3 regions of the Paenibacillus nanchangensis genome follow, and region 3 is predicted to be linked to each of the others. Evidence: riboswitches for the same ligand, from Rfam matches in the RefSeq annotation. Region 3 holds a riboswitch; each other region holds the start of a gene.
The links. A riboswitch is a leader RNA that binds a small molecule or an ion and turns the genes downstream of it on or off. The one in region 3 is predicted to bind cyclic di-GMP.
Positions count from the first base shown of each region.

Region 1: linked by a shared signal. The riboswitch ahead of ACE6ED_RS24805 (S-layer homology domain-containing protein) and the one ahead of ACE6ED_RS16875 (choice-of-anchor A family protein) in region 3 are both predicted to bind cyclic di-GMP.
Region 2: linked by a shared signal. The riboswitch ahead of ACE6ED_RS06625 (anti-repressor SinI family protein) and the one ahead of ACE6ED_RS16875 (choice-of-anchor A family protein) in region 3 are both predicted to bind cyclic di-GMP.

Region 1 is NZ_JBHOFD010000039.1:28,736-36,904, forward strand. It holds gene ACE6ED_RS24800 (DUF6531 domain-containing protein) at 1-717, opposite strand, end outside; gene ACE6ED_RS24805 (S-layer homology domain-containing protein) at 743-3,067, opposite strand; cyclic di-GMP riboswitch class I at 3,119-3,211, opposite strand; gene ACE6ED_RS24810 (hypothetical protein) at 4,127-4,441, opposite strand; partial or broken gene ACE6ED_RS24815 (transposase) at 4,610-4,723, opposite strand; gene ACE6ED_RS24820 (hypothetical protein) at 4,762-5,085, opposite strand; gene ACE6ED_RS24825 (helix-turn-helix transcriptional regulator) at 5,085-5,291, opposite strand; gene ACE6ED_RS24830 (TIR domain-containing protein) at 5,880-6,899, shown strand; gene ACE6ED_RS24835 (hypothetical protein) at 6,892-7,176, shown strand; gene ACE6ED_RS24840 (hypothetical protein) at 7,324-7,728, opposite strand; gene ACE6ED_RS24845 (hypothetical protein) at 7,763-8,169, opposite strand, start outside.
Region 2 is NZ_JBHOFD010000006.1:195,196-203,364, forward strand. It holds gene ACE6ED_RS06620 (2-oxoglutarate dehydrogenase E1 component) at 1-1,312, opposite strand, end outside; cyclic di-GMP riboswitch class I at 1,829-1,914, shown strand; gene ACE6ED_RS06625 (anti-repressor SinI family protein) at 1,942-2,094, shown strand; gene ACE6ED_RS06630 (helix-turn-helix domain-containing protein) at 2,208-2,537, opposite strand; gene ACE6ED_RS06635 (TasA family protein) at 2,729-3,346, opposite strand; gene sipW (signal peptidase I SipW) at 3,443-4,027, opposite strand; gene ACE6ED_RS06645 (hypothetical protein) at 4,027-5,598, opposite strand; gene ACE6ED_RS06650 (hypothetical protein) at 5,962-6,177, opposite strand; gene ACE6ED_RS06655 (PadR family transcriptional regulator) at 6,293-6,853, opposite strand; gene ACE6ED_RS06660 (MDR family MFS transporter) at 6,857-8,169, opposite strand, start outside.
Region 3 is NZ_JBHOFD010000020.1:55,340-63,508, forward strand. It holds gene ACE6ED_RS16855 (HD domain-containing phosphohydrolase) at 154-1,677, opposite strand; gene ACE6ED_RS16860 (alpha/beta hydrolase) at 2,124-3,062, opposite strand; gene ACE6ED_RS16865 (LPXTG cell wall anchor domain-containing protein) at 3,305-3,664, opposite strand; gene ACE6ED_RS16870 (hypothetical protein) at 3,627-5,222, shown strand; partial or broken gene ACE6ED_RS16875 (choice-of-anchor A family protein) at 5,279-5,962, opposite strand; cyclic di-GMP riboswitch class I at 6,138-6,226, opposite strand; gene ACE6ED_RS16880 (hypothetical protein) at 6,805-7,212, shown strand; gene ACE6ED_RS16885 (ASCH domain-containing protein) at 7,406-7,894, opposite strand; gene ACE6ED_RS16890 (hypothetical protein) at 7,973-8,140, opposite strand.

The DNA.
Region 1 (8,169 bases), on a different contig from region 3:
CGCTTTTGCGGTGATATGGACAGGCTTGCTTGGTGTAATCGTAATCTGCTCACTCCACTGCCCTGCGCTGTTGACTGCAATGCCGGAGTAGCGCTTGTCCTCCCCGGTGGATGGATAATAAAGCTCCACCTCGATGGAAGTCCCTGGCTCCGCAGTTCCGGACACGACCGACTGCCCCGAAGCGGCCGGTTTGATCTGCAGTGCTGCAGGAGGCTGGACCTCATCACTGCCAAGGATTTCAAAGCTGGCGATTTGGCCGTAATACACCCCCACGCCGTTGTATCCAGCAGGGGAAATACAAATGTTATAACGCCCTTCATCCAGCGGCACGCCCCCAATTGTGCCATCCCACTTGTATTCGTGAACGATGTATTCACCGTTTTTTTTCGTAGGATACACGCCGGTCGTGATCAAATCCCCAAGCAGCGGGGCCGACCCATCTCTTTGCGGCGTGCACAAATTGATGTTGGTCTCGTGAGATTCCTGGCCGTCATCCGCTGCGTTGAAACTGAACGAAATCACAGCTTCTCCGCTCCCCGGTTTTAGCTCACTCGGCTCAATCCGCATATTCGTCGCCGCAGAAGCCGACGATGTAAGCTTGTTAAGTCCCGGAAAAACCGGGATATATGATACAACCAGCAGCAGCGCAAGCATAAGGTTTACGCGGGCTTTCATCCGGCCGCTGCGCCACAGCCTTTTTAGCGTTCGGGATTTCATAGATTGGTCTCCTATCCGTTATGAGTTAGAGGAATTTCAACTCCGCCAGCAGCTTATAGATCAGAACTGCAGCCTCGGCTCTCGTGGAGGAAGCCTTAGGCTTCAAGAACTGTCCGCTGCCCTGGACAAGCTTCTTTTCCACCGCCGCAGCCGCAGAATCTTTTGCCCATTTACTGATTTGGTCACTGTCCTTGAATTTGGTGAGGCCAGCTCGTGCCTTGGCCAAGTCCGCAGCGGAGGCGGATATGCCGGTAGTGCCGATGCTGTCATTGGTGTCGATAGTTTCGGTAGTGTCGGCGGTTTCGGTAGTGGCGGTGGTACCGGTAGTGGCGGTGGTGGCGGTGGTACCGGTGATCTTCAGAGTGTCCGGTCCGTGCGCAGCGTTCATAGTGACCGTAGTGCTGTCGATTGCCCGCATCAGCATAACCATCATCTGTTCACGGGTCAGCGGATCATTACCATGAAAAAGCCCATTGTCCCCGGTCACAATCCCCGCCTCCGCTGCCGCTTCAACATAGGGGTAAGACCAGTGTACAGCTGGAATATCCCGGAAGGATGGTGTACCTGGCTGGCTCGGCGTACCCTCCTGACTTGGCGTAACCGGCTGACTCGGCGCACCCTCCTGACTTGGCCGCAGACCAAGAGCGGATACCAGCAGTTTGGTGAATTCGGCGCGGGTCACGCTGCCTTTTGGCTTATACAAGTTTCCGTTCATTCCGTTCACAATTCCTCTTGACGCCAGTACCTCTACATTGTGCCGTGCCCAGTGGCCCGCCAAATCGGTGAAATGCACATTGCGCAGCATGACCGCATACAATCCGGAGGCTGTGATTGGCGCATGGACAAAGTCCCGCTCCACTTCAGTTACACCAGCTATATAAGTCCAGGTGCCTTTAGCCGGATCGTAACTGTAGATTCCAAGCTTCTCCCGCTCCGAGACCCAAGGTTCTTCCTTCGGATACCGGATCGCGAGCTTGACCGGGAGCTGGAATGCAGCGTCCGATTGTACCTGCCAGACGGAGCCAGCCTTGAGCAGCTTCAGTCCGTTTGCATCCAGCAGCTCTTTTGTTTCCAGTTCCGCCTGAGCCAGACTTACGCCGGTATTGTCCGGGAAGGTGCCTGCCGCAATCTCCAGCCGCGCCCAGCCGTTTAGGACAGACAAAACGCCGCCTGTATTCCCAATGATCCGGCTGTCTTTGGCTCCACTAACTACGGGCACTTTAACATTTGGGTTGGAGCCCGGGGTTGTGGCGGTTCCCATTCCTGGTGCCGAACCTGGTTCCGGCGTTGGGCCAGGTTCTGGTGTCAGGCTTGGAGATGGGTTCGCGACATGTGTTGGAGTTGGCGCCGGGAAGTTGCGTTCTTTTAGATCCAAGGATTGGATGTTGTCGTCCTTAGTGCTGTACAGCAGCTTGTCCCCGCTAATGCCAATCAGCTTCGCCCCCGTTTCGATAGCGGGCAGCGGCGTCACTTTTGAGGTATTGAGATTTACCTGCTGCAGCACAGCTGCACCGTTTTCCTCCTGCTGAAATACCGCGTATTTTTCACCAATGAACATGTGTGCATAAGAGGTGCCGCCATCCTTCATTTCGGTGAGATCCACAGGCTGTGCCATCAGATCTTGAATATTCAGCAGCACGTACTTACTTCCGGCAGCGCCGTTTTTCTGTTTATACAGCACCTGACTGCCATTAAAAACAAACCAGTCGACGGTGTTTGCACCACCCAGACTCACCAGTGCACGTCTCACTCCGCTGTTCACGTTCAGCAGACTAAGTCCCCCGTCACGGGCATTTTTATAAACGACATTTCCACTGGCCAGCATGGGGAACCGTCCTTCGCCCAAGTCGGCTTCAGCGCCTGTTGCCAAGTCGTGATAAATCATGCTGCCGTAATGTTTGCGTTCATACCAGACTACACCTACTCCGTCCGTCGTCGGATTCCCATAGGAACCGGGCTGCTTGTTGAGTTTCGCGGGCTTCCCCGTCTCCAGGTTGGTACTGTAGATATCCCACTGGAGCGATCCCGCCGCCTCATTTCCTTTGTCCGCCCACACCACAATCGCGCCGTTCACATAAGGCGCATCTTTTGGGGACGGGCTGGAGGTGAGTCTCGTACTAGCACCATTGCTCTGATTCAGCGTATGTACCTGCTTGACCCCAGTCGCATCCTGTTCCAGCCAGACCAGCCTTTCTCCCGATACGCTGAAGTCCGTTTTCCCCGGATTCATACCGGCTGCCACAGCTTGATGCGTGTCTAGAACGCCGCTGAACAGACCTCCAATCATTGACACGGCCGCGAATACAGCGATGGCCGTCTGCGCTAACTTTTTTTTCCTTGCGAACCTCATCCACGTCTCTCCCTCAATGCTATTTGCAGGCACACCAAAAAACCAAGTGCCTTGAGCGGCCCGGCTGCCTTAACATCTTTTTGGGATGAAGTAGGCCCGTGGCTTTGCGTCTCCGACTTTCGTACGGATTTGCCTTTGTTCCAAACTCGGTTCTTTTGTCCCTATGTGTTTGTTTTAAAGTGTCTTTTGATGTATAGGACACTTTTAATATCGGAATTTATCCCTGTATAATAAAGATGTTCTATATTTTCCTTTTTTAGGGATGTTGGAAAAACTGAATTTATTTATCGTTTGATTCCACTTTGAGTCTGACGCAACGTTCTAATTTGACTCCTCTCACTCTGCAGGCGCTCCTGCAGTTTTCCAACATAAAAAACCTCCAGAGATATCTCCCTACCTAACAAATGGGATATCTCTTGAAGGTGCTATGATAAGTTTAGTTAAAGTTATGACTCGCAGAGTGTACTCTATTTTGTAGGGGCTTGGCTATCGTCTGTCGCCTATGGTTTTAATCTGCCATGTTAACAGGTATTATTATTTTTGAATGTTTAAAGAAACGTACACGATAAGCATCTCCCACAGTTACTTTAATGTACCCCGGAGCTAGGTAATATGTCTGAACTTTATCATCATCATTAACCCAAACTTTATCGCTCGCTCTAAATTGTTGTTGCCTTTTTATGACCGTAATTTTCTTCTCTTGGTACCCATCTAACACGTCTCTAGTTAGACAGTAGACATCCACACCCGCTACACATAAAGAAAAGATAGAGAATAGGATCAACAAATATAACACTAGTTTCTCCCAGAACTTATTCCACTTATTGCGGTTCCGTATGATTGCTAAGGGTAATTCGACAGCAAGGCAGTATATAAACAAGTACACTCGGATTGCTTCAAATAGCAGTATACGTTGTTCATAGGAATTATATTTAATACATATAGTCGTTATGCAAAAAACAAAGAGCAGTGCAAATATTATCCTTACTATATTTTTACTCTTCACATCTGTGCTTGACCTCCTTAGACAACTGCGCCAGATCTATTCGCGTTTTTATCTTAACGCATCAAGCTAACTGTTTCTGCCACTGCTACCGCCTCAACAATATAGTTTCGTACTTCACTGATGGACCGGGTTCTTTTAGAGAAATATGGATTTAACCAATCATCTATTTTCACTACAACCAATTTAAAACTCCCGTTCTTTAGATCAAACTCTGGATACCAACCCAAATCTAGAACATAAATATTGTTATATCGAACTTGAAGAATGTCTTCTTTAAACGACCAAATCTGCTCAGCGTATGAAAGATTATCTACAAAATCAAAATCGTTTAAAATAACCTTACCTGCTTTGAAGTCAAACTCCCCCAAAAGTCTCCCTCCTGTTCATTGCATCAGGCTTTATTTTTTGCTCCATCACTTTTCATCCCATCATTGATTAGTTTGTCTTCCTTAAAATCTGGGGCTATCGGTAGGGAAAATCTCTTGCCCTTCGTCACCTTGCGGAGTTGCCGGTGATAGCTTCTACCATGTGCGCAGGTTCAAGACGGTAAGCCAGAAATTTGAGGTCTCATTCTCCCCGATCCACATCCCCAGCACATCTTTATTCCTGTCCAGATCGACCCCAAAAACCATATACGCCACCTTATACACATAATAATTTATTTGCACAGGATTCTTGATAATCCACCTTATAATTTTTTATCAAGATAAATCAAGAAAATTAATTCAATTGTAAATTGCAGAGTCAACACAACAAATGCAACATTCAGTATCTGAGAAAGACTGTAACTAGTTTGAAACCGATAGAATACATCTAAAAATATCATCAAACCAAGCACCACTATTAGTAAACTATGGTACCAAACTGTCGCTTTGTTCGCCTTACTCTGAATCGATTGCCAACGTTCATCATTTTTATTTTTTATAGTTTTTCTAGCTTTGTAAAATACATTTCCAATTAAGCCCGTTAATAATACGATCAATGCAACTGCCGTTATTATTTGATATGCCATTATTTATCATCCTCCTTCAGTGTAAATACTTCATTAATAGAAACATTAAATACTTTTGCAATTTTGAAGGCTAGCTCCAATGAAGGTGTATATTTATATTTCTCAATGGATATAACTGCCTGTCGTGATACTCCAAGAAGTTCAGCCAAATCAGCTTGTGTCCAATCCTTTGTAGCTCTCAAAATTTTAATGCGATTTTCAATCAATGTAATCCACCCCTTACTTAATGTAACCATTTGATTACATTTTTATTGTAACCACTTGGTTACATATTGTCAATATATGGTTTACTCAAAAAACAATGTTTATCATCCTCTTGCCATATATCGCCCGCTAAACAATACCACTCCGAGCAAAAAATGCTGAGCGCGGATTTAGCAGTTTGTTCGCAGCATCATAGGTGTACGACTCTGACACGGCAGTTCCGGCTTCAGTCGTTTCTTTACTCTGACGGTTGCCCACTGTGTTATAGGAGTAAACCACTTTGGTTCCATTTTGCCTTCTGCACTTGAACCAGCTGATTCAGCGCATCATACGCATACTCTGAGAGATCCGTCGGGCGAAAACACCGCTGAGCAAGCCTCCAATCATTGACACTGCTGCGTACAGCGATAGCCGTCTGTGCTAACCTTCTTTTCCTACCGAACCTCATCCTCGTCTCTCCCCCAGCGCATCGCCCGGACTATAAGTATCAATTGTTGCTGCAGATCATAAGTTAGCTCTTTCCCATGTCGGGAGTAGCAGGTATACTTACTAATGAAGTGTTAATTTTTTCCTTATAAGGGGATAATCCAATGTCCATTCATAGAAAACCCCGGGTGTTTATCGGCAGCTCGCGTGAAGCGATCCCATACGCTCAAGCAATTGCCGCAGGGCTTGAACTGCAAGTTGAAGTGAATGCCTGGTATGCCGGAACCTTTCAACCCAATGATTACACCATGGAAGCGCTGAGTGTGGAACTGGATGTAAACGATTTCGGAATATTCGTTTTTGCAGCTGAAGATGTGGCTACCATCCGAAACCAGACGTATTTTATTACTCGCGACAACACCTTATTTGAAATGGGGCTGTTTTGGGGACGGCTCGGGCGCAAACGAGTTTTTTGCGTTATTCCCAATGTGGTTCCGACTAGCGAAGAAGGTAGTCCTGCTTCTTTTCACCTGCCGTCCGATCTGGATGGGCTTACTCTTCTTAGGTATACTGCCGATCACTCAAGAGGACCGTTAAATGCTGTTTCCACTGCTTGTGGCCGGATTTTATCGGCTGTGGCTAGAGAAGGGCTGTACAAGCAACTAAAAGAAATTCAGGAAGAAAACAAAGCCCTTATGCAGCGGAAAGACAGCGTTCTTCAGTTTCTTTGGGAATACCTGCGGAATGTGACTATTCCTGATGCTGGCGAGCGTTATGCCGCTTATGCCGAGGCAATACGCAATTCGATCCTGCCACCGGACGGGTTTCGGACTACGGGAGCAGCAATCTGGAAACGAATTGATGAGAAACATATTGGCCAGGTAGGCGGGAATGTAGGAAGAGGCCGAAGGTATCACTTGGCGGAGAATGAAGGAAAAACGCTGGGGGATGAGCAAATTTACGTACTGAAGATTTTTGGGACTGACAATTGGACATTCTTTAAACGGAGGCAGATTGCCGAAGTACATGTCCTGTGCTATGCTCTGGGTAGGGAACATGTTCTGTCGGTTCACTTCTCGGGTAATAAGGAACTAAGTCCGGAACAGCTGAAATTGATCATAGAGGTTAACGATGATCTTCTAGTTACTATTCGGGATCTGGTAGGAGGGATTCGAAATGAATAAACGTCCTCGCAAAGCAAAAACTCATCCATTCGGATCCAATCAAGGACTACGCCATACGGATCAAATGAGGACAGCAGCTTCTGCTTCCCCTGGTAAAATGGTATCGTATATCCCGGCCACTCAAATTGGCCGTCTTACCGAAAAACATTCGGCCTTACCCAAAAAATCGTTAAACACACGAATATTTATAGGGCCTTCGGTTGAAGGCGCAGACGTGGAGTATGTTGAAATCGTTAGCGGTAAGGTCTCTACCCGTAAACCTTCATTTGTCCGGTAATATCAATGGAGCTGGTCTCAGTCATCGGATTGACTCAGAGACAGCTCCATTTTTTTTATCTTCACAGCAGACAGAAGTTGTTGCTTACGATCGAATAGTTACACTTCCGATGGATAGGTTCAATTCCCATAAAATTTTTGGTGCATTTCACTTCGCACTATTTTCCGATTGACTTTTCAGCTCCATTCCTCGCGTGAAAAACACAATCCCTATAGCTGCAAAAGTCACATAATTCCCAATTTTCCTTATAACAGCTTCATCATTTTCATAACTGATCCAGTACAGCAGTACAAATGGCGAAATGATCATCAATATCTTCATCACTGTCATAAAGACATACTGAGTTTTTATCTTCCGCGGATTTCCTTCTTGTTCAGCTAGACTCAGGCCAACTTTAGAAGAATCATAGATTGTGATAAATAAGGCGATGATACTTGAATAGGCTGTAATTTTTGCGTTAATCTCGATCCAAGGTATAAACGATACAATGGCAATCCCTATGTATATTCCGGCCGCTACATAAAATAAGTTAGTTTTAATTTTTGTGCGCAAATTCTTTTGTTCCTCTCGTAGGTAATAAATTTTATTACTCCAATCTCCTTGAAGTCTCTTTCACTAAATCAACCTCAAACTTCTCTTCTGTTATTCCTAAATCCTTTGTTGTGTTGAGAATATATCGGCCGGCATGGTCCGTAGGTTCAAGATGTACCCAATGATTATGTTCACTCACTCCAAGGCCCACTATTTTATTTGTCCTAATGACAACCGGGAGGAATTTCTCCTGTTTAGTTTTACGATCCTTTATGTACAGCCGAGAATCGCTGTTTCTCTGAAACAAATTTATTAAATCAATCCGATACTCGTACAATCCATCTGCTGTAATTTTTATTGAATCGCTTTTCATCTTTACCTTTGCCCACTCATACTCGCTGACGCTATTCATAAGGGCGGCTCCCAAAACTATGGACAAAACAGCTCCAATGCAGATCCCAA
Region 2 (8,169 bases), on a different contig from region 3:
AGGCCTCGGGATCATCGGCGTTGACATGCACGACAGGAATTTCATAGCCCTTTGCAAGGTCGCTCGCATAATGGGTGGACCGGGAATCTTCGCTTTCGGTTGTGAAGCCGATCCGGTTGTTAACGATCACGTGGATCGTTCCGCCGTTCTGGTAGCCTTTCAGCTTGCTGATATTCAACGTCTCTGCAACAATGCCTTCGCCAGGGAAAGCGGCGTCGCCGTGCATCAGCACCGCCATGGCTTTGTTGGTGTCGAGCTTCGGCATGCCGCTCGCCGAGCGGTCTTCCTGTGCCGCACGCGTGAAGCCTTCCACCACAGGGTTAACAAACTCCAAGTGGCTTGGGTTGTTGGCCAGTGTAATGCGGGTCTGTACCGTCTTATTGTGATTTACGGAACGGTCAGCGCCCAGATGATATTTTACGTCTCCGCTCCATCCGTAGTTAATGCCCATGGATCCTTCGGAAGGGAACAGGTCCTTGTTCGGCGAATGGTGGAATTCGGAGAAAATGATTTCATATGGTTTGCCCAAAATATGGGCCAGCACGTTCAGGCGCCCGCGGTGCGCCATGCCCATTAGTATATGCTCCGCTCCGTCGTCCGCTGCGGCGCGCACCACCTCATCCAGCATCGGTACAAGGCAGTCGTTGCCTTCGATGCTAAACCGCTTCTGGCCGACGAAGGTCCGGTGCAGGAACGTTTCGAACTGCTCCACCTCAACCAGCCGCTTCAGCAGGGCCTTGCGTTCTTCCAGGGTCAGCACGGCCTGCGGTTCGGTGGTCTCCGCCTGCTGGTTCAGCCAGCGAAGCTCCTGTTCGTCGCGTATATGGCCGAACTCGTAGGCGATGGTCCGGGTGTAGCTCCGTTTCATCAGGTTGACGGCGTCCCAGCCGGTCTTGATATTCTCCGGCGCGTTCTCCCAGATCAGCGAAGCGGGCAGCGCTTCGAGATCCTCCCGCGTCAGCTCGTAGGTGGCCGGATCCAGATATTTGGCCATGGAGCTGTCCGGCTTGCCGAGCGGATCGATGTCCGCGGTCAGATGGCCGTAGATGCGGATGTTCGCCATCAGCTTGGAGGCGCGGACGGCTTTGCGCAGCAGCCCGGGGTCGGGCGACGCGGTGCCTGCCGTGCCGGCCGGCTGGACGGCGGACGGTGTCATCGGAGGTGGGCCTGAGCGTTCGAATAGCTCACGGTAGTTGCTCTCGACGGACGACGGATCGTTTACGTATTGCTCATATTTTTCCTGAATGTACCCCAGATTGGGTCCGTAATAGTGGCTCCATGCGGATGGAGAGAAGGGTTCCTTGGCTGCCATTGAATGCATCCTCCTAGGGAATGGCCCGGAGTCCGCTGACAGGCGGGTTGTCCGGACGTCAATGTTTGCGTTTACATTCGTTGTCGCACATCGGTGAAAATTCGCTTGCTGATGTCTCCTTCATTGTGCTCTTTTCAAGGAAGGGAATCAATTCATACTTTCGTAAGGACCAATCGCAAAACGGCATGGTTCAGTACAGCATCCCGGGACAGACCGCTGTCATGTCCCATCATAACCATTTACCCAATTTTACGAAAAAAATGCAGTTGATGCTTGAAAATGGGTCTTTAAGTTTTTATAGTAAGATTAGACTCCTAGAAAAATACAAACCTATAAAAGATTGATATGACTTTAGGCATAGCAGAGCGGCCGGCGATTCCCATATTCCCCGCTCATCCTGCTTTTCCCGCGCGAATATGCCAAAGTACGGCGAACAGGAAGCGACATACTTTGCCGCTTGCGTCCGCTATAATTGAATTGCATCAAGACGGCATGCAGATCCTTGCGCTCAAGGGTCCAGTAAAAGGGTAAACCTGCCGAAAGGCAGGGGCACAAAGTCTCGGGTCTAAGGTAGAATCTACTATGACGGCCGGACTGCCTGGGGACATAAAATCTTAGGAGGAGATTTTTTGAACAAGTCCAACCAGGGTAAAGTCGGAGAGTTCCAGACGGCGGATCTGGATCTCGAATGGGTGCAGCTGCTGCTGACAGCCAAACGCGCGGGAATCCGCGCCGAAGAGATCCGGAGGTTCTTCCTCGATAAGGGACCGAGATTGTTGTAAGGCTGACGGGGAGCTACATACACCAAAGAGGCAGAGCGGCGCGGCGCTCTGCCTCTTTGGTGCGGGTCCGGATCCCTGCGGCGGAATCGTCCATCCGCATAAGGTTCGTAAATTCAATCCTTTTGCTCCAGCTTCCACTTCTGATACTCCAGAAACTCCTTGAATTCCCGCTTGCTGACTCCGGAAGCCATCGCCTCCTGCACAAGCCTGAACCAATCCGCGTCCAGCGGTTCTTCCTCGGTGTCCGGAGCCTCTCCGTACAGCAGCGTGTGAATGGATACCTGCAGCGCTTCGGCGATTTTCTCTATAAACTGGATAGAGGGGTTGGACTGGATGTTCCGTTCAACGTTGCTTAGGTAGGATTTGGCCACATCCGCCCTGTCCGCAAGCTCGGACAAGGACAAGCCCTTTTCCAGCCGAAGCTGGTGGATGCGCTGGCCCATGTTATCTGGCAAGATGATTACGCCCCTCCGTAAAAAATTTGATCTCATTATATCAAATTTCACGAGGTAATAGAAACGGTGCCGGCCGGCCTATACCGGTTATTCCCGGGTATGCCCGGAGGAAAAAAACATCCCGGTCCGTATGCCGGAAGCCGGGATGTGTGGTGCTGCCGCTGGGATAAACGGGCAGATTAGTTCTCGTTGTAAATTTTTCCTTCGCCTTGTTTGGCTTCGAAGTCCCAAGTCAGTTCCAGTTTGTCTTTCTGGAAGTGGTTTTGGTCCTGGTTGTTCTCCACGAATTCGAAGGCTACTGCAAAGCTGTCGGACGTTCCGGCCTTGATGCCGCTGCGTTCGGTCCAGATTTGATCCAGGCCGGTATTTTTGACCAGGTCCGGCGTCAGGTTCTTGAGCTCGGCCAGCGTTGTTTCATATACCACCAGCTCGGGCGTAATGATTGTGCCTTTATCGTTATTTTTCAGGAATTTAACTTTGATGAATTGGTTCAGGTCCGCGCCGTTGTTATTGTTGCCTTCGTCGGTTACCACAGTTTTGGTGCGGAGCAGGATGCTGCCGATGTCCAGCGTGCCGGAGTTGTTCAGCTTGAACTTCTTGAGCACGATATCGCCCGGTTTCAGGTTGTTTAAGTTGATCAAGACGGAGGGATCGGACGTAAGGTCAAGCGTACCGGCCGCGAAAGTCGCCGTGCTGGTGGCGGTGTCGCTAAAGTAAGCGTAAGTTCCTCCTCCGATGAGGGAAAGACCCAGTGCTGCGGATGCGATGCTAAGACCCAGTGTTTTTTTGATACCCATTTGTAAAATTCCTCCTTGAATATGTGGTTGGATGGATGAAGCTTTATATTGTGCTCCTCGTCCGGTAAGCGGCGGGAGGGACAATCGGCTGGTAAGTTACTTCAGTCCTTCGGGAGAAGGCTGGGACAAATCCGCGTGTTTTTTCTCTAGTTCGGAGACGGCCTTCCAGGACGTATACAGGGCGTAGATTAACAGCATCGCCCCGGGGACGATCATCAGCAGCACGCTGCCTGTTTTGGATGCCGCAAAATTCATCGCATAGCCGACATAAGGAATCGTGATGCCTTTGTATTCGGCAACGACATTTCTGGAGCTGACCGGCGCTACATCAGGGGCGTCGTTGTTGTCGCCTTTGGTGCGGTAGACTGCTTCGCCTGTGGCTTCATTTCGTTCCGCTTCGATCACGCGGTGGGTGACCAGCAGGTTCTCTTCGTTAAGAAAGGTGATGACATCACCAGGCTGAAACCGGGTCATATCCCCTCCAGGCTCCAGCGCCACAATTGAACCGGTGTGAATGCCCGGCTCCATGGAGCCGGATAGGACGGTTTTGATCTGATAGCCGAAGAAGGACGGCTCTCCGCCGGATGCCTTGGAAATCACGACAGCGACGACGGTGATGAAAAAAATCAGCGACAGCAGCGCGGTCAAAATGCGGCCGGACCATAGTTTGACTTGTGCCATTAGGGGGTTGCCTCCTTGGATTGGGCGGTATCGGATTGCTTCGGCTGAGCTTCATCCGGAGCGCCTGCCGCGGCAGGCACGGCCGCAGACGACGGGCTGTTCCCGGATGGATGCTCCGCCAGGGGCTGCTTCGCCGGGGCCTGACCCGCGGCGGCTGGCTCTTGGCTGATATTACCGGAAGCATCGGTTGGCTTAGTTACGTTGTTATGAGAATCAGCTTCCTGAGATTTTGCTTCGGGTGCGGCTGGATCGCCCGGGCCGGATGGAGAATGGCCGGAGGAAGCGGCGGGGCTGTCGTCAACCGCAGGTGAAGAAGAAGGTGAAGGCGAAGGAGACGGGGAAGGGGAAGACTTCGGAGGCTTCTCCGTGCCGGCATCTTTGCCGGACCCCGCTGTATCCGGGCCGCCAGCAGACTGCCCGCTTTCCGCGCCTTTGCTTGCATCAGCCTTGCCGGTTTCGCCGCCAGGCTGATTGCCCCCGGCATCTCCGCCGCCGGTGTGATCGCCTGAGCCGTCATGCCCGCCGGGTTTCTCCGTTCCTCCGCGGTCATCCGCTTTGCCGGCGTCATCCGCGGGCTTGCCGTCTTTGCCGTCTCCGCCTTGACCGGCTTCTCCGGATTTTTCTCCGGCTTTTTCTTCCGCCGGATGCGGTCCGGCCTGCTCCTTCTCCAGCCGCAGCCGTTCCTCTTCTTTGAGCCGGGCCTGTTCTTCCCGGAGCCGCTCCTCTTCCTTGCGTTTGGTCTCTTCCAGCTCTTTCGTCAGCCGCAGCCGTTCTTCGGTGAAGCGGTCCAGCTCCGCCTGCTGGGCGGCTATCTGCCGCTCGATCTCCTGAACGGAATCAGCTGCTCCGGCGGTCATGCGCTCATAGTGGCCGGCTGCCTGCGGAGAAAGCACTGTATCAGGCCCTGCCGCCTGGATGGCAAAGGGGACGGGGAGAGCGCTCCCCGCAGCGGGGTCGGCCTGCAGCGCCTGAAGCCGCCGCAGGGTCTCTTCCGGATCACCGTCGGGGATTTCGCTGCCAATCCGATGGATTTGCGCAAGGTAATCCAGTATCCCGCGCAGGGCTGCCTGGAACGGCTCCGACAAAATGCCGCTTGCCGGCTGGCTTCGCATGCTTTCGATAAATCCGGCGTTCCGGATTTCCGCACAGTTGGGATGGAGCTGGTTCAGCTGGGTCCCAATCAAGGTCAGCAGTTCGCCCGCCTGAACCAGTTTGGCGTTCAGTTCGTTCCAGACCGCGGCGTTGGCGGCAAGACCGTCCGTAAGCCGCGTCCGTTCATGATCAAGCTCGGTTAACCGCTGCACGGCGAGCTGCTCTCCGGTGTCCAGTTCCTCGAAGGACCCGGCTGGGAGCGGGGCCAGAACTGCGGACAAAGGTGCCGCTGGCTCCAGGCTCCGGAGCTGCAGCTGCAGCGCCTCCGCTTCCTTCAAGCTGCTGTCCAGCTGGGTAAGCAGTTCTTGAATGCGGCTCGGAAATACCTCGCACAGCCCGATAGTGCCGCTAATTTCCTGCCTGGTATTGAAGCTGCCGTAAGTTGTTCCGACTTGATGGGAGGCATAAAGGAACAGCACAGACAATGCCATCCCCGATTTAAGGGTTTTTCCCTGCCATTGTTTAAGCCGCCTTTTGGCGCTTCTGCTTCTTGCTGATCTGGGGCGCAGACCGATTCCCCCTCTCTTACGCTTAAACTCCTGATTGTTCGCTGCGTCGTTCTTTATTAAGAACAAATCCTATGAACAAATCATACACGGGCCTTCAGGAAAAGAAAACCGCCGATTTCAGGGATTTTGTGCGTTATTAAGAACGAAAGGATAGGGGATACTCTAAATTGCTGCCTTTTTCGCTGGAAATCACATTTTTATTCTTTATAGTGAACAAGAGGGGCGAAAAAAACCCCGCTGATCCCAGCGGGGGCGGATGGCCTTAGCAGGCTGCTAAAAGCCGGTATGGTATTTGGCGTCACTGGAGGAACGGTGTTTTGTCTGGTCTTTATCCCGCTCTTCCTGCTGCTCAAGCGTCAGGTCTTCAACCGGCAGCGAATCGACGTTCTGTTCGCTTTCGAACCGGTCGAACAGGCTTTCCTTATCCGTAGGGTACTGTTCGGGATGATCGCGCGTGTCGTCCGTTGCCTTGCGTTTAGGTTCCGTCATCGTACATCCTCCCTTTTCATGGCATGGAATCCCGGCAGGGGAGATCCCTAGATAGGCCTTTATTAACCAAAGGAGCCGGTTCTAAACAGCCTGCGGCGTGTTTCAAGCATGCAGCCTACTCCTCCAGCGGACGCCCGCGTTCACCCATTCTGCCCGCGGCCATGTCCGCATGCAGGCGCCGCAGCCATTTTAACTCCGTCGCCAGATGCTCATACCGGCCGTACATCAGATGCAGCGCCGCGCGGGGAACCGTTTCGATATGCTCCTCATACACCTGGTAAGCAAGATTAAGCTCGTGTTCGGTATCACGAATCCGCTCCTCCAGCACGCGGGCCAGCTTCTGCTGATCGGCATGGCGCGAATACACCAGCGCGAGATGAAAGGAATGGTAGACCGGTTCGCTTTTGCGGAACTGCTGAAAAATAAGCTGATCAAACAGCTGCCGGCCTTTATCGGTAATCCCGTAAATCGTTTTGTCGGGCCTGTCGGTACTGCGGATAACCTGGACCGGTTCGATCTGGCCCGCTTTGGCAAGCTGGTCAACCGCGTAATAAAGCGAGCCCATCTGCAGCTTCGTTACCCGGTCCATGGCACGGTCGCGCATGATCAGCATCATCTCGTACGGATGCATGTTGCGCTCGAGCAGCAGTCCGAGAATGGAGAGCTTCATGGACATGGGTTAGCCCCGCTCTCCGGCGCCCGCCTGCTTCGTTTTGCTTGCGGTCAGCCGGTCATTCGGCATCAGCAGCACAAATACAAAGCCAAGCACGGCCGGCACAAGCGCCCACAAAAAGGTGTCGGCGATGGAGGCCGCCATGGAACCGGTCAGCTTTTCCAGCACCGGAGCCGGAATTTTGGCTCTGGCCTCAGGCCCAAGCGCTGTGCGCAAATCGCCGAAATCGGAGGCGGGTTGTCCCGTTCCCCCGAAGGCTTCCGTCAGACCTGCGCTGAAGCTGTTGCGCTGAATGATGCCGAAGATGGTAATCCCCAGCGTCATGCCAAGTGAACGCATGAAGGTACTGGTCGAGGTGGCCGATCCCCGTTGGCGCATCTCGAAATGATGGATCGACGACATGCCAAGCACGGAAAAAGAGAAGCCGACGCCAAATCCGGTCAATGCCATAAAGACATTCAGCAGCAGCCGGGATGTATCCGGCGACAGGGTCGACAGCGTGGCGATTCCTGCCACAAAGCAGACGGCGGACAGGATCATGATGCGGCGGAAGCTCATTTTTACCGTAAGCATCCCGCCCGTCTGGCTGCCAAATACGGTTCCGATCATCATCGGCATAAGGATTAGGCCCGAGTTGGATGCGGAGCCGCCGAATACGCCCTGCACAAAGATGGGAATATAGATGGTGGCCACGATAAAAGCCGAGCCGTAAAACAGTCCGATCAGCGAACTGGTGGCGAACAGCCGCTCCCGGAACATCGAAAAGGCGATCACCGGCTCGGACGCCTTGCGCTCCACCAGCAGAAAAACGATCAGCAGCACGGCGAATCCGGCGAACAGGCCGAGAATAACCGCGGAATCCCAGGCGTACTGCTGTCCTCCAAGCTCCAGGGCGAACATCAGGCAGATCACCGCCCCGACGAGGGTGAATGCGCCTGCCCAGTCTATTTTTTGCGGAGAATGGACAACCGATTCCTTATAAAAAAACAGAACCAGGAACAGCGCCGCCACGCCCAGCGGCAGGTTGATGTAGAATATCCACTGCCAGCCGGCGTATTCCGTGATATATGCCCCGAGCAAGGGGCCGAGCACGCTGGAAATGCCGAACACGGCGCCGAACAATCCGGTCATCTTCCCGCGCTTCTCCACAGGGAAAATATCGAACACGATCGTAAATGCGATTGGCATCAGGGCACCGCCGCCGATCCCTTGAATCGCCCGGTAAATACTGAGCTGGATAATGCTGTCCGCGGTGCCGCACAATGCGGAGCCGGCGATAAAGACCAGCAGCCCAAACAAGTAAAACCGTTTCCGTCCGT
Region 3 (8,169 bases):
CTTACAATCCATCAATGAAAGCACGACTGAATCGGCGGGTTTCGGGCTAATTTCACAAAATCAACACGCAAACGTCCACCCTTCGACACGGCTTTTCCACCCGCTTTACAAGGCTACTAAATTCCCCCATCCGTTCTTCGTGCAAAAAAAAGACTACCCGGTTCTGACGGGGTAGTCTTTCAGATATTCCGCCGTTTTTTGCTCAAAATAACTTAGAAGCAGGGCAGCAAATTCCGGGTCCCATTGCGTCCCCCGGCCTTCCCTGATGATGTTCAGCGCACGTTCATGCTCCATGCCTTTGCGGTACGGCCTGTCTGATGTCATGGCATCGTAAGCATCGGCTACCGCGATGACCCGCCCGAACAGCGGGATGTCCTCTCCCGCCAGCCCGTCCGGGTATCCCCTGCCGTCATACCGCTCATGATGGGAACGGACGCCGCCGAGATAAGGAGCCATCGCTTCAGGAGGCTCGATCTGCAGCAAAATGCTTTCGCCGAGCACCGGATGGCTTTTGATTTGATCGAACTCCTCATCTGTCAGTTGCCCTTCTTTGAAGAGAACGTGGTCGCTTACTCCGATTTTGCCGATGTCATGCAGCAGCGCCGATTTGCGCAAATTGTCCAGCTGCTCTCTCGTCAGTCCGGCCATACGTCCGATAATAACCGAATATTCCGCGACACGGAGCGAATGGCCTGCCGTATAAGAGTCTCTTGCATCAAGAGCCAGTGCCAGCGTCGTAAAATAACTGTCCAGCAGCTGCCGGTTCTGCCGTTCCCGCACCTGAAGCCCCCGCACCATCATGTTGAACCCTGCGACCAGCCGGGAAAATTCGTCCGAGTACAAATCCTGTGCCTGCACCAGCCGGCCCTCTTTGACCCTGTTGATCGCCTCATGCAGCTGGTCAATCGGCCGCTGGACGCTGCGGGTCAGCAGCCAGGCGGCCAGCGTGGAGAACCCGATGCCGATAAAGAGTACCAATCCGGCCCAAATCCAGTAGTCTTTTATCGCCTCCGTACTCAAGGCTTCCATTCGGACCTGGGTCATCATACTGAACAGAAACAAGGGGAATGTGCCGATCAGCATACAGCTGACTAGAAACTTCGGCCTGATGGACAAAAACACATGCTCCTCCACAGAAAAATCTGCCTTAAACCGGGCAATAGCCAGCTTCTGAAACTCCTGCACCAGCGGCGAAATCGCCGTCCCCGTCAAAAAGAATTCAATTAGCGCATGCATGCTGGCAATCAGGACCGACCCCGCAACAGCGATGCCGACATAATACAATGGAAGATGGACAATCCCCAAGGAGATGAACAAAACTGCCAGCGTGACGCCGGGAATCATGAGCCCCAGCAGATGCGGGACAAGAATCCGCCTGACGGCTAAGAGCGGCAGCTGGTGGGTACGCTTATAGGCTTGTCTCAATTGAGGCAATTCCGGATTCCGTGACCTCAGCGTTTCCTTGATCGGACGAATATCGGACCGGAACACGATCATCTCCGCAATAATCATAACCAGGAACGACACCGCAAGGATCAGCAGAAGCCAGCCGTATTCCTTTCCGGACACATCCAGCGTCGAGAACATGAGCAGACTCCCGGCCGCCATGACGGCGACCGAGGAACCGAACAAATAGTTTCGGACCTGCTTTTTTATAAATGCGGCATATAAGTCCATTGCTTCTCCCGTCCCCAGCTGCGCCGGCGCCTGACATGTTTGCTTTTATCGTTAAATTGTGGTATACTATGTAAGTATTTGATTTCCATTAATGTTTCTATCAAGAAAATGAAGACGTCCATTAATGATTTACCGTTGCTATATGGATATTTATCGGCAGTTTTAACCCAAATGCTTATGTTTTCTTGAGGACCGTTCCTTTATCGATAAGATGAATAATCAGACATTGAAATTCCGACTCACACTGGCGCGGTCATTGGAGCCGCAAGGACAAAAGAGAGGTAGGGCTTTTGTCGTTTTGGAAAGTTGAGATAAGCCACAACGGCTGCTGGCCGCAACTGGGAACGCACGACCCGTCAGCTCACGGACGGCGGGAAATTGAATATATAAACTATTGGCGCCCGTACCGCATTAGCGGTTACGGGCGCTGTCCATTTTAGGCGCGTCTATACATACGTCCGTACAAACCGGCTGACCGTACCGACATACCTGTCATGATCCGTGTCGTAAGCCGTACCGTGCCCCGCCCCGGGAATGGTGAGCCGTGTCTTCGGCCCTCCGCAAGCTTCGTACAGTTCATCCATCATGAAAAAGGGAACAAAGGTGTCGGCCTCTCCATGGATAAACAGGGTGGGCACTTTCGCCTTGCGCACCTGCTTGAGTGCGGAAGCTTCACCAAAAAAATACCCCGCCTTTAGCTTGGACACCAGACTGGCGCAGGGAATAAAGGGAAAGCTTGGCAGCTTGTACATCCGCCGCAGCTGGTAGGACAACTCGGATTTGACCGAGGTGTAGGCGCAATCGGATACCACCGCTTTGACCTGGGGCGGCAGCGGTTCGCCCGATGTCATCAGCACCGTGGCTCCTCCCATGGAGACGCCGTGCAGCACAATCCGCACATCCGGCCCCACCCGCTGGATGATGTAGTCAATCCACCGCAAATAATCCTTCCGTTCAGGCCAGCCGAAGCCGATATGCTGCCCTTCGCTGGCGCCATGGGCCCGCGCATCGGGCAAAAGCACGTCGCAGCCCAGCAGGTCGCAGTAGATTTTGGCGTAAGCACCCATATCCTTGCCTTTGCCGGTATAACCATGGGCCAGTATGGCGACCCGCCCCTCCGGGTTTGCAGACTTCGCATAATAGGCGCGCAGTTTGAGGCCGTCGCCGGACAGGACCTCAATCGTCTCCAGCTCCTGTTCCGCAATCCACTTTTGTCCCTCTCCCCAGGACCCTCCCGCTACCGGCAGTTCATTGATCAAATCGGTATTGCCGTTCAAAAACTGCTTTGGTTCCCGTTTGATCGCCAGCCGGTAAAAGTAAAGACCGGCCACTACCACCGGCACAGTGATGACCAGGATGATTAGCAAAACAAATCCTATCGGCATGCCGATCCTCCTTTTCAGTTTCCGCCGTCAGCCGTACGGCCCCAGGTTCTCCCGTCCAGTATAATATTAAACCTTATGGAAGGAAAATTTGCAGCCGCTGGGGCAACCCTCCGCTATGCGTATATCTGCCTCTAAAGCCGTACAACGCCAAAAACCGCAGCAGGGCCGCCTTCAAAAGAGCGGCTTAAGCTCTTCAAAGGCGGCCCTGGCGGAAACTTGGAGAAATCCGGTGTGACCGTATATTATTTGTTTTTGCGGGACAGTCTGGTTCTTATAAAGAGGCCTAATCCCGCCAGTGCAAGACCTGCAGCGTAAAACGGCAGCGGACTGGATTCGCCGGTTTTCGGCAGCTGTTCCAGCTCGGGTCCGCCCAGCGGCAGTTCGTCGCCCGGAAGATCGATTACTTTCGGCGTCGGGCTCGGGCTTGCCTCAGGCCGTACAGTAGGTGACGGTGATGCCGGCTGAACCGGACCCAGAGGGATCGGGTCTTCTTCAATAACTACAGGGTCTTCTTCACCGCCCGGTACAGGGCTAGGACTAGGGCTTGGTGAAGGTATCGGCTGAATGCCGGGGCCAACCGGCACCGGATCTTCATCAATCACGATCGTTCCCGGAACGGTCGATGTTGAAGGCGTAGGCGGCACAAACGGAATCCAAGGTGTCGGAGCCGGAGTTGGCGCTGCACTTGGCGTCGGTGTTGGTGTAGGCTCTACGCTTGGTGTTGGTGTTGGTGTAGGTTCTACGCTAGGCGTTGGTGTCGGACTTGGGCTCGGTGTCGGACTTGGGCTCGGTGTCGGACTTGGGCTCGGTGTCGGACTTACGCTCGGCGTCGGACTTGGGCTTGGGGTCGGACTTGGGCTCGGTGTCGGACTTACGCTCGGTGTCGGACTTACGCTCGGTGTCGGACTTGGGCTTGGCGTCGGACTTGGGCTTGGTGTCGGACTTACGCTTGGCGTCGGACTTGGGCTCGGCGTCGGACTTGGGCTCGGTGTCGGACTTGGGCTCGGTGTCGGACTTGGGCTTGGTGTCGAACTTGGGCTCGGTGTCGGACTTACGCTCGGTGTCGGACTTGGGCTTGGCGTCGGACTCGGGCTCGGTGTCGGACTTACGCTCGGTGTCGGACTTACGCTCGGCGTCGGACCTGGGCTCGGTGTCGGACTTGGGCTCGGGGTCGGACTTGGGCTCGGTGTCGGACTTGGGCTTGGCGTCGGACTCGGGCTCGGTGTCGGACTTGGGCTTGGTGTCGGACTTGGGCTCGGTGTCGGACTTACGCTCGGCGTCGGACTTGGGCTCGGGGTCGGACTTGGGCTTGGTGTCGGACTTGGGCTCGGTGTCGGACTTGGGCTTGGCGTCGGACTTGGGCTCGGGGTCGGACTTGGGCTTGGTGTCGGACTTGGGCTCGGTGTCGGACTTGGGCTTGGCGTCGGACTTGGGCTCGGTGTAGGACTTGGGCTCGGTGTCGGACTTGGGCTTGGCGTCGGACTTGGGCTCGGTGTCGGACTCGGGCTCGGTGTCGGACTTGGTGTCGGACTCGGTTTCTCGCTCGGCGTTGGTGTCGGGCTCGGCTTCTCACTCGGCGTCGGTGTTGGGCTCGGCTTCTCACTCGGCGTTGGCGTCGGGCTCGGCTTCTCACTCGGCGTTGGTGTCGGGCTCGGCTTCTCACTCGGCGTTGGCGTCGGGCTCGGCTTCTCGCTCGGCGTTGGTGTCGGGCTCGGTTCTACACTCGGCGTTGGCGTCGGGCTCGGCTCCTCGCTCGGCGTTGGTGTCGGACTTGGTTCCTCGCTCGGCGTCGGCGTCGGGCTCGGTTTCTCGCTCGGCGTTGGCGTCGGGCTCGGTTCTACACTCGGCGTTGGTGTCGGACTTGGTTCCTCGCTCGGCGTTGGCGTCGGGCTCGGCTCCTCGCTCGGCGTTGGTGTCGGGCTCGGTTCCTCGCTCGGCGTTGGCGTCGGACTTGGTTCCTCGCTCGGCTTTGGCGTCGGGCTCGGTTCTACACTCGGCGTTGGTGTCGGGCTTGGTTCTACACTTGGCGTTGGCGTCGGGCTCGGTTCTACACTTGGTGTAGGTGATGGGCTCGGGCTCGGTGTTGGACTTGGGCTCGGCGATGGGCTTGGGCTTGGCGACGGGCTGGGTTCAGGCTCGCCCGGCGGTTGGCCGCAGTAAGGGTTGTCGTGGAGCTCAGCACCGCCCCGGAACGACTGGGCAATCACCGTGCCGTATACCTCACCCCCGGCATGATGAATGTCCGCTTTTGGCGCAAGAATCGATCCCGGGAAAGAGGTGTATCCGATGTTTAGCGAAGCCGCTTCGTAGAAGTTGAACAGGATCTTGTTGTTTTTTCGCAGCTCCATCTGGAAGCTCCCCATCGACACACTGGATCCGCCGACGTTAATAATCAGCGTGCCTCCGGTCGGAATGTCGAACCTCAGGTTGTTGATTCTAGCCGCCTGTTCGGCCGTCAGATGGACTACATTGAACGGCTTCGGCGCTCTGATCGTCATTGTGCCGTAGTTGTCCTCGACCTCCGTGGTGGGCTTAAGGGCGCCGTAATCCTGCGAACGCTGCGTCAGGAACTGCTCCTCCGCCGCAAAGTCGATCGGAGAATCCTGTCTCGTGCCGCCCATGAAGTTTGCGCTGGGCGCATTGGCGATCAGGCTTTCACCGTATACCGCCGTTCCATGGACCTGACCGGTTTTGAATTGAAGCTGCCGGCCGGCGATCAGCACGTCTCCCGCATTGGTTCCATTGCCGAAGATTCGGCCTACGCCGTAGTTCTCCAGCTTGATATCTCCTCCGGCGGCCAGTCTTCCCTCTACCTGATCATTGCTCTGGGTAAAGCTCTGGAACAAAAATGCATTAAAATTTCCGGCGATGCCCAGAACAGGTGTAGGAATATACGGCATTTTCACCGTATCCGCCGCTGCCGGCCGGCCGATTCCGCCCACTGCAAGGACAAGCGCGAGCGTGAGCGAACACGCGGCTTTCCAACCTTTTTTCAACAGTATCCACCTCCAATGATTGTTATATGAAATTAGGACGGAAAACAGAACACAAAAAAGACTGCCAGAATGGTAGATTCATGGCAGTCGGACGATCATGGCGTTAATCACGCTGTAGACTCCTGGACTTTGCGTCCCGTTCTTTCGAACGGTTTGCTCTTATACATGGATTTACGGGATAGGTTATGAAACGGTCGGTTTACAAGAGGGTTCGCAGACGCGGATAACAAGCAGTGCACGTAGACAGGAGCTGCGGAACAGCGGTTATGTATTCTTGTATAACGGAATGCGTCACCAGGGGGGTGCGCGTTCCAAGGGCCGTTAGCGGCCAGTCGACTCTTCTTCATTCGGCAGACAATTCACTGCAACAAAAAACCGTCAAGGAAATTTATCACTCGTGAACTAAACCTAGTTTACGACCGTCCCGGGCGGTTTGTCAATCTATTCCTTTTTTATACGAGAATTTAATATTGCAGCATCCCAGCCCAGCCGGCCACCGACATCCAGAGCGGAATACTGAGCAGCAGTCCCCAACATAATCCCCGGCCCATCCGTCGCTCTTGTTCCATTGTTGTTCCCTCCCGCAATGAGTAAATCAAATTTTAAATTTACAAATTCAATATATACGAGATAGTCTCTTTAAGTTGTGAATAATATCACATTCATAAATACCATTTTTCTTGCATTGATTATTTTACGGATTCATGGTTAAAATACGAATATACGTTCTCATTGGAGTGAAGAATATGCACAGAGCGGAAGGCGAAGACAGCCAGCTTGTCAAATCGTATGTGCTGCTGCCGCTGATTTTGTCGGCGTTTGAGCGCGATGCGAAACTGATTTCCGTTCATCTCCGGACACCGGATCCCTACCTTGACGTGCTAAGCTCCGCTTCCGCTTTGGCCACCAAAGATCTGGCAGAGGTCCGCAAGTCCATGCGCCGCCGCGGCGTTAAGGTATACGAACAGCAGCGTTTGCCGAATGGGATTGAGGCCCGTTTTCTCTGCCGCGGTTATCATGAACAGATGCTGCTGCTCAACGATCTGATCGTCGCCCAGGGGCTGATCCTGATGCGCAAGTATCTGGGGCTCGACATCTCCGCGTATTCCAGCTACCCGGACCAGTTCCGCATCCCCGCCGGGCAGGATGGTTAACTCCGTAAGACACTGTCGCCCAAAAAAAGAGGCCCTGCCAACCGGCAGGGCCTTCAAAGGTATGCACCATATAACACTGGGGGTGTCTGGTATCTGTACTATACCGGACGAACCTGAAATTAGTCTTATAGAAAGCTGAAAAACACCTTAAAAATCTGTAAAAATTCCGTGCGCAGCGCCAACCGGCATTTCCTTATTGCTGCCGCCCGATTCCCAGGCGCTCTATAATATCAGGTTCCTCCCATTCCCACAGCCCTTGCTTGCCGGACGCCGGAATGGGGCTGGAAAGCGGCTGGATGTCGGACAACTGCCAAGCATAACGTTCTTCCGCGTAATCGCCGAACAAAAGCTGCGGCTCCTCTTCCTCCCAGACCAGCCTGTGCCGGCCGCTGTCCAGGACGGTAAGCCCGTTTAATTCATCCGGGGCCTTCTTCACCCGGTAGCACTCTGTCAGCCGGCAGACCGCAACCACCGCGCCGGAGGGTAACTTTCCGCCCCCTTCACCATACGCCTGCAAAAGCGAACGGAACGGTTCCCGCAAGCAGGCCTGCTTGTCCCGTTTTTTGCCCGCATGAATGGCAAGCCAGCCGCGGTAATGCGTCCGCCAGCCGCGTGTTTCAAACCGCTTGTCGCCCTGCGCAATCAGCGATGCCCATGGCTGAATAATCGTAATTGCCTTCATTTGTTATCCCTTCCTGCTTTTTGCTGCATCCGCTGCTGGAATTCAAAAATGTTCACCGATGTACTATGCAGTCTCGCCCTATTCAAACCAGAAGCTTAGCAGACGTTCGCCGTTATCATAAGTCAGCAGGATGCCTTTGTAAAGGTTGTCCACTTCCCCATATCTGCGCAAAAAAAGAACGGAAATGCCGTCAACGGCACCTCCGCTCCCTTCATCCAGCCGGCACCGGACAATAAGCCAATTCATCCGATCCCGCTCTTACCAGTTATCCGGCA